One region of the Paenibacillus sp. FSL L8-0436 genome, then DNA from elsewhere that is predicted to be linked to it. Evidence: riboswitches for the same ligand, from Rfam matches in the RefSeq annotation. Region 1 holds a riboswitch; the other holds the start of a gene.
What was found. A riboswitch is a leader RNA that binds a small molecule or an ion and turns the genes downstream of it on or off. The one in region 1 is predicted to bind cyclic di-AMP.

Region 2: it holds a riboswitch for cyclic di-AMP, as region 1 does, so the genes downstream of both, NSS79_RS17790 (hypothetical protein) here and NSS79_RS02865 (hypothetical protein) in region 1, are expected to answer to the same signal.

What each region holds. Positions count from the first base shown of each region.
Region 1 is NZ_CP151955.1:603,430-607,795, reverse strand. It holds gene NSS79_RS02885 (SDR family NAD(P)-dependent oxidoreductase) at 1-398, opposite strand, end outside; gene ytxJ (bacillithiol system redox-active protein YtxJ) at 595-921, shown strand; gene NSS79_RS02875 (glutaredoxin family protein) at 918-1,160, shown strand; gene NSS79_RS02870 (hypothetical protein) at 1,258-1,674, opposite strand; cyclic di-AMP (ydaO/yuaA leader) riboswitch at 1,781-1,969, opposite strand; cyclic di-AMP (ydaO/yuaA leader) riboswitch at 2,391-2,603, shown strand; gene NSS79_RS02865 (hypothetical protein) at 2,728-3,237, shown strand; gene NSS79_RS02860 (hypothetical protein) at 3,266-3,718, shown strand; gene NSS79_RS02855 (hypothetical protein) at 3,796-3,984, opposite strand; gene NSS79_RS02850 (hypothetical protein) at 4,064-4,195, opposite strand.
Region 2 is NZ_CP151955.1:3,891,706-3,896,071, forward strand. It holds gene NSS79_RS17785 (spore germination protein) at 1-1,288, opposite strand, end outside; cyclic di-AMP (ydaO/yuaA leader) riboswitch at 1,607-1,794, shown strand; gene NSS79_RS17790 (hypothetical protein) at 2,088-2,498, shown strand; gene NSS79_RS17795 (SPFH domain-containing protein) at 2,521-3,942, shown strand; gene NSS79_RS17800 (hypothetical protein) at 4,072-4,260, shown strand.

The DNA of each region.
Region 1 (4,366 bases):
TGCTTGCTCTGCATTAACAGGCCCATCAATTCATTACTGACCCTCAAAGAACCAAGCGTGTTTACATTATAAATGTGAGCCATGGCTTCATCGTCCATATCAACAAGCATCGTGGCATCATCAGCTCTATGAATAATACCGGCATTATTGATAATCATATCAACATGAACGGTACTGCCCGAAATGCTGCGTGCCGCTTGCTTGACACTCTCACGGTCGCTGATATCCAGCGGGATCAGAGTTAATCGGTCCGGGTACTGCTTTTTCAGTGCGTCCAGCGATTCCGACTCCTTCATATACTGACCGGCAAATACGGAATATTTGTTCTCTAGAAGCCAGCTTGCCAGAAAAAAACCTAAACCACGGTCAGCACCGGTAACAAAAGCAACCCTTTTCATGATTATGGACACACCCTTTACGATTCTTCAGGATACACGCGGCATCTCTCTCACATTAGCATGGCAGTCACGTTTTTTCAACGTCCTTCATGGGACTGTAATTCCACTGAAAGAGTTGCTCTAACTTCCTTTTTGATTTAATTTTGAACTATGTTACAATCGTAGTTACAAGTACTTATAGGAAGGTGAGATACCGATGTCTATCCAACAACTTCATACTCTGGAAGAACTGCAGCAATATGTTGCGCAACCAGGTAAAAAACTGCTTTTCAAGCATAGCACTACCTGCCCGATCAGCGCCAAGGCCAATGAGGAATTCACAGCCTATGTGCAAGGCTCCGAGACTCCAGCTGCCATTGTGCATGTGATTGAAGACCGTCCGCTGTCCAATCAGATTGCCGAAGATTTCGGGATCAAGCATGAATCTCCGCAGATCTTCCTGCTGGAAGACGGCGAAGTGCGCTGGAACACCTCCCATTGGAAAATCACCCGGGACGCCATCAAGGCAGCTGTAAGCCAATGAGCCAGCCGGTAATTGTCTATTCCACCACAGGATGCAGCGACTGCAATCAAGTGAAACAGTGGCTGACTGAGCAAGACTTTAGCTTCGAGGTGCGTGATGTTATGACAAGTACAGTGTATCAGGAAGAAGTCGAGAAGCTGGGCTTCATGGGTGTGCCTGTTACTGTGTACGAAGGCCGCGCAGTCAAAGGCTTCAACGTTTCCGAACTTAAGCAGCTTATTGGAGCAACCGCTGAATAATTCATAGCGTGAGGCATATAAATATTTGTATTTTGAAAAAGGCATCTCCTTGGACCTCTGTCCAGGGGATGCCTTTTATTTGCCCTTTTATTTGGCCTTATCCCGGATTCGTTGAGACATCCGCCAGAAAAGAGACATTTCCGCTGTGGGAATAGATGACGGAATCCGCTCCAAGTCCTTTATAGACCAGTCTGGGATTCATCGAAGTCGTAATTACGTATATTGGTTTTGTCGTCCAGGTCCGGCACATCTGGATATACCGGCAGCATAAGGTCACACTGCTCTCGAACAGAAATACTCTTCCTACCGGAAAAGAGGGGCGGAACCATGTATTCTGATGATGTGTGTCCACCACAAGATTGACCTCGATTCCCAGCTCCTCCAGACGCCGCTTCTCCGCCGCATTGTTGGCGATTCCTGCGATCTTGTAGCCTCTGAACTTTAAGATTTTGATAAAATGCTCCCCCGCTTTAGTCGGAGCGTTAATGAGTACATATTCTTCCGAATTCGCCATATCTTCCTCTCCTCCGGCCTAGGACTTCCATTCATTTGCCCGTACGAACACAGCAAAAAACCACAAAGGAATTCCCTCTGTGGTCCAATTAACGGTCACATTGTGCTCATCCTCTCTAATACGCTTACGAGGTTAGCTGTCGGATTCGGGCAGTGAGAGTCGCCCTACCTGTATCCATGCGAGCATTCTCTCGCACTTTCACAGGATTCACCCCATAACCGGCTCCGACTCTCACATCGGCTGCCGATTGTTGGTTCCCCCGCTTTCCATAACGGAAATTAAGCGGACTGCGTATTCGATTGTGTAGTAAACAGAAGTAATCATACTCTGGCGGTCACGGCCTTGTAAACCGCCAAACCTGCCAAAATAATGCATTTAGTAAACCCATTCCAGATCAGGTAGCGCTTACTTAAGCCTCAATCTCATCATTACTCTTATTTACTCGGCTTATCAACGATTTGCGAAAAAGCATACAGCGTTGTGATTTTATTCACCCGATGTTGAGCAAATTGCCTTTTGTGCTCTGATCACCCTAAATCAAAAGCAGTCGTATACACGAGATAAAAAGCTGAAAATCGTTGATAAATACCCTTTTAGCACTTCTTATCGTGTCTTTTGCCATAATCCCCTGAAAATCGGCTCAGAAGAATGTTTTTTCCTTTTTACAAAGCTCATGCGAAAAGAGTATGATTCGGTTTGAATCCAATACATGAAATGCGATATGAACGCTGAATTCCCGCAATGCGGGAAACGGGGGAACCATCAGGCCCGCAGGGCCTTACCTGGAAGATAAGAAGGGATAAGCTTCATATTATCCATTACCTTATCTTTCTTGGGGTGAATCCGAAGGAGACTGTGGTCTCATTAGGTAGGGCGACTCTCACCGTCCGAATCCGACAGCTAACCCCGTAAGCGACTAGAGAGAACCTTGATCCGCCACGTTTTTGCGCCAGGTGTATTTAAGCCTGTACCAAAACCGCAGCAGAGGTCCTCCTCTGCTGCGGTTTTTTGTGCTGAGGCTGCAGCTTATAAATGGGTAGGAGGGAAAACGAAATGAACCAGCGCAGGCTGTTACGTATAGAAGTGTTTGTATTCGATGCCCCCTGGCCATTCCATCATGCCACGGAGTCATCCGGCAAATGCCGGTATGGTGTGCTGAAGCTTACGTGCAAGGCTGGGTGCAGCTGGGGAGCGGGGATACTGTCTGCGGAAGGCGATCATTTTGACGTCATTAAATGGAGCAGCTTTCTGAGAAGTATACGCAATCACAGGCTGGAAGAAGCCATAGAAATTGTACAGCAGCTAGGTGCGCAGTGGGAGCCGGGTCAGCAAGAAATCGTGCAAACGGCCCTGCTGGATTTAAAAGCCAAGCTGCAAGGCAAGGTCGTCACGTCACATCTGCAAATGGTCCCCTATTCCCGTACAGCTGGGGCCGGCGGTACGCCCCCCTTCAGACGGATGTACTATAAACCTTCAAGTTCCCTGCTGCATAAAGGCAGCTGGCAGGAACCGGACATAGCCGAGCTAATGGACAGATCCATCGCTTATTTCTCCATCTTATAATTTCTTATTCAGGAAGGAACGTGAAGACATGCCAGACCCATTATCCCCGGAATGGACAGCTGCCAGCGGGTTTGCGGAATATGTCCAAAAGAACACCGGAAATATTTATGCACTCACCAGTCTGCTGCTGGGAGAGGGTGCCGTTGCTGAAAAGACTGCGATGAAGACCTTCACTGAGCTTTATACCCGGTACCTTCATGATGATTTCATCCCGCAGCCTTTCTCTCTGGATGCGTACCGGGAGTGCATTCAGCAATGCTCCCGGGCTGCAGAGGAGTGCAGCCTCTTTGTTTCCAATGGATTAGCCTGGGAGGATCAGATTGTGCAGGTGTTATGGTACGGCATGCTGCTGCCCCTGCCGGCAATCAGCACCATTCTTGAGCAAAGCGTGCCAGTGCTGAAAACCCGGCTGAGACATGTGCGCGAGCAAATGTGCCGGTTGGAAACGTTGCGGCCTGAAGCAAACTTGTTTGTTGTATAGCTGCGTATGGAATATAGCAACTTGTCAAAGCGCATGAAAAAGCCGCAGCATAGTGCTGCGGCCTTTTCTATTTATACTCAGCTCTTGCCCTTGCCGCCTTTGGCGAATCTCCAGGCCGCTGTACAGCAGCCCAGCAAGCCCACTCCGAGCATTAACGTCTGCAGCACACCCAGCAGGGTAGAGCCCTCCGGCTTAAGCATGCTGCTGAGCAGAATCAGCAGAATTGAAGCTGCGAGGATCGCGGGGATTTGATTGTTTTTTTTCAAGATTACCACTCCTTATCTTATTAAATAAGGTACACTATAACCCTTCATTTAACCAGCAGGATCCTGAACTCTCCATTCTCTATATGTAGAGACGTATAGAAACAAGCCTTAGAACGCAAACAGAGGCATCATAGTCAACAGCTTTGATTCGTGGGTTCTTCCAGTGCTTCCAAAGGCACATTTGCAGCTTCCTTCGAAACCATCTATCTATCGTTTGAAAGACTGGTGTATCCGCCAGCGAGAAGTATCCGCACCAGCTTAAAGGTACTGACTCAGTTCACGGTGGAAACCCTTGTCTAAGCTAATGGCTAATATTGCCTTCACCATTCTGGACATGAACTCTAAAGATAGCACCCATGCTGGGCGAACTAAAGGAAGCCGC
Region 2 (4,366 bases), 3.3 Mb from region 1:
ACAAATGTATGAAAATGAGTGTTAACCCAAATGATATCCCAATATATCCGAATAATGAGGCAGCAATCATCAATGGAAACCGCATAAACCGGATAGCAGAGCTCATTTCGTTGGAAGGGATAAGAAAAGAAGCAATGGCAGTCAACGCTACAACAATGATCATCGAATATGAAACCAATCCCGCTTTAACAATTGCATCCCCGATAACCAACCCCCCAACAATCCCAATAGTTTGACCTACACGGCTGGGCAGACGAAGCCCTGCTTCCCGCAGCAGTTCGAATATAAATTCAAGCAGCATCGCTTCAATCAGCGGAGGAAAAGGGACCCGGGTCAATAAACCTTGAATCGAAAAAAATAATTGCAAGGGAAGGACATTGGAGTGGAAAGAAACGGTGGCAATGTAGAGCGCTGGCAACTGAAATGCTGTTACAAAGCCGATCAGACGGATAAACCGGACAAAAGAAGCGATCATCCATCGATTGTTATAGTCATCCGGTGTCTGATAAAAGCTGAAGAAGCTCGCCGGCAAAATCAGAGCTGTGGGGTCCCCATCCAGCAGTATGGCGACATATCCGTCAAGCAAATAAGCTGAGGTATGGTCCGGACGCTCCGTATTGATTAGTTGGGGAAATATGGAGAAGGAGTTATCCTCCGTTAATTCCTGAATAAAGCCAGTGGAGATTATCCAATCGAGCGAAATTTTCTTTATTCTTGATTCTACAATCTGTATCAATTCAGGGTTGGCGATATTCTCCATATAGACTAAGCCTACCTGTTTGGGGGCGAATTTCCCAAGTGTGAAGTAGCGGACAATAAGGTTTGGGGAGGCTATTTGTTTGCGAATCAGGTATAAGTTAACCTTCATCTGTTCAATAAAACCGTTATGAGGTCCCCGAATAACCCCCTCATTCTCAGGTTCGCTAATGCTTCGTTCGTATTTGGCAGGAGTGAAGAGGACATAAAATCCAGACATTCCTTCTAAAAAATAAAGACAGCTTCCTTCAAGAAGTCCCTGAATACCTTGGTTTAGTTCTGTTTCCAAACTGAAACTAAGCATTGTGAAAAGCTCAGAGAGGTCTTTGTCCTGATTACGGCTAAATGGAACAATCACGTTCCGTTCAATCAATTCCGTGTCAGTGAGAGAATCCAGATAAAAGAGCATTCCTTCCCTTCCCTGAAAGGATAAGCCTCTTTTTTTGAGGTCACTTGTATGGAACAGTGCGGCTTCGATGTAATCGGAATTTTGATCTACAGAAGGAAATGAGGTCTGAGTTTGGTTAGTCATTATAAGGCGCTCAACTTTCGATTAGTTTTGCTGTTAACGTTCCCGAATGATTTGCAGAATATTCCTGACGGAACTTTAACGTGTAATACAGAAGAGTACGGCGGATGATGATGAGCCGTAGAGGTTTCTGTTTTGTTTTCCCAGGGACATGAAGTGGAGCAAAAATGAGCAAATCATCGATCGACTAAGAGTAAAACCAAAGAATGCGCATTCATTCGTGAAGTGATGGCATTTTGGGCTTCTTTTGCCATCCGCAACGTTTTACATTAAATGGTCACAGGCGTAAGATTCAAATCAACAACCGAATGTAATATAACTGTTCTCAAATGGCTGAATTCCGATAATGGGAACGGGGGAACCAATGGTGAATGCGGCTTTTGCTCAGATAGCTGCCGCTCACTTGGGGTGAATCCTTGTTGCGTGCTGAACAGCCGCTTCTTACAAGGTAGGGCAATCTCGCAGCCCGAATCCGTCAGCTAACCCCGTAAGCCTCGAAGAGAGAGGATGAGCGCCATGATCGATTAACCGACCACGGAGAGCCCTGACGCTTCTGTGGTCTTTTTGCTGCGCATGCAGAAAGGAAAGTTGATCTGTATAAGAGTTTATAAATCTTATAACAACGTAAATAAGAGTCATTTGGCACTATCTTAAATGCTTTAAAGGGGGGATTGTTATCGTTACTGTATTTATCGTGTGCTTCTGGGTTGGATTGCTGCTTCTCCTCAGCGGCGGATTTCATGGGCATGGCCTGGCGGGTCATCTGCATGTGGGAGGTGGCGATGCTGGTGGTCCGGGCTTTGTGCCCATACTCCCTCTGATGGTGTTTGTCACAGTCTGGGGCGGCAGTGGTTATGTGCTTACCCGGTTCAGCGGAATGAATATGCTTGCAGTGGTGCTGATCTGCACCGTGGTGGCCTTGCTGCTGGGCTGTCTGATATATGCGGTGCTGGCCCGGGTGATGACTCGGTATGATAGTAGCATGAATAAAATGGATTATGAGCAGGCGGGACAACTCGGGTACATCAGCATTTCTGCAGTGGATGGAGCAGTGGGAGAGATGAAATATGTGCTGCATGGAACGATGCGTTCGATTGGAGTGCGGGCAGAAACCGGCCAGCAGCTCGCCAAGGGCGACAGGGTGATTATTTTGAAGGTGGATAAAGGAATGGCGGTAGTCACCCTCTTCGAGAGGGAAAACGAACAACTATAAATAACGGGGAGTGTCGAACCGAATGGTTATTCTTTATTTAATCTCGGCAATTGTTGTTGTTATCCTGCTGGCTTTGTTCAGTATCGTGAACGCTTATAAAAAGGTTCCGCCCAATCAGGCGATGATTGTATTCGGCCTCGGTGGAAAAAGAGTGGTTCAGGGCGGCGGGACGTTCGTCATTCCCGGCTTCCAGAACAATAAGACCATCTCCATGATGCTGATGAGCTTCGATGTCATCCCGGCGCAGGCGATGTTCTCCCGGCAGGGCATCAAGCTCAACCTGGAGGCGGTGGCCCAGATTAAGATTAAAAGCGATCCTACTGCTATTCTGACTGCCAGTGAGCAGTTTATCGACAGGCCGGAAGAAGACCGTGAGACGATTATCCTGCATTCGGTGGAAGGCCATTTGCGCGGCTTGATCGGACAATTAACGGTCGAATCCATTCTAAAAACACCTGACGAAATCAACAGCAAGATGCGGGAGACCTGCTCGGAAGACCTCGATAAGATGGGGCTTGAGGTGGTCAGCTTTACCATTAAGAAAATTACTGACGACAAAGGGTATATCGACAATATGGGGGTTCCGGAAATTGAGCGCATCCGCCGTGATGCCAGCATCGCCAAGGCGGAAGCAGAACGCGACATTCAGATCAAACAAGCCGAGGCGGAGAAGGAATCCGCCATTGCCAAGGCCAATGCACATCAGGCCACCATTGAAGCGGGAACCGCCGCCCGCGCCAAGGAATCTCTGTTCGAGAAGGATTTGAACATTAAGCAGGCGGACTTTAAGCTGGAGACTGAAGTGAAAAAAGCACAGGCGGATCTTGCGTACGAATTGCAGCAGAACAAAATCAAGCAGTCGCTGGTTACCGAACAGGTCAAGATCACGCAGATGGAAGCGGAGGCCAACCGGACCGTCCGGGAAATCGAAGTTGAGCTGAGACAGAGGGAGCTGGAGGCAACGGTGATCAAGCCTGCTGAGGCGGAGAATCAGGCTACGATCATGAGAGCGGAAGCAGCTAAACAGCGGCAAATTCTTGAGGCGGAAGCAGAAGCGGCCACAATGACCAAACGGGGGCTGGCAACCGCGGAAGCAGAACTGGCGAAGGGAAAAGCCAACGCGGAAATTGTTCAGCTGGCCGGAGCAGCGGAAGCGGGGGCACTGGAGAAGAAAGCTGAAGCGTACAAACAGTTCACGCAAGCCGCCCTTATAGTGGAATTCTTGAAGGTTCTGCCAGAGCTGGCTGACAAAATCGCTTCCCCGCTGTCCAAAGTCGATAAGATTACAGTGATTTCCCAGGATGGAGCTTCATCCGGCGTGAACAAAATTACCGGCGATATCGCCAAAATCATGGCCCAGGTTCCTGAATTGACACAGACGCTTACCGGTATGAACGTGACAGAGGCTCTCAGCGGGCTGCTCGGGCGGGATAAAGAGCAATAATTCTACACAAGCTGGGATTTTGAATTCCTTGCATAAGCACCGCTCTATTATGGAAAACTTCTGTAGTGCGAATAAACAGCATGATTCCATGTTTAGAGACTTATTTTGATTTCTTAGGAGGTTAAGATTATGACAAATCAGGATCCGCAGGAACTGCTTAAGCGAAAACACGAAATGGATGAGCAAAAAAGGCAGTTCACAAATTTTTCCCGAAGTGTTTGCGGCCATGGTGAGTTAGAAGCAGGGCAGGAATTCAGTACTGACCGGGTGCCTGACGATCAGAACCGTATGAAATCTGTTGAGAACAGACGTGATTGATCTTAAGAAAGCTATAAAAATTAGCCGATCCTTTTCTGGATCGGCTTAAAAAATGATTATTACGTTCTACCCCTGATAGGAGGACGGAATATCATCCGGGGGAAGG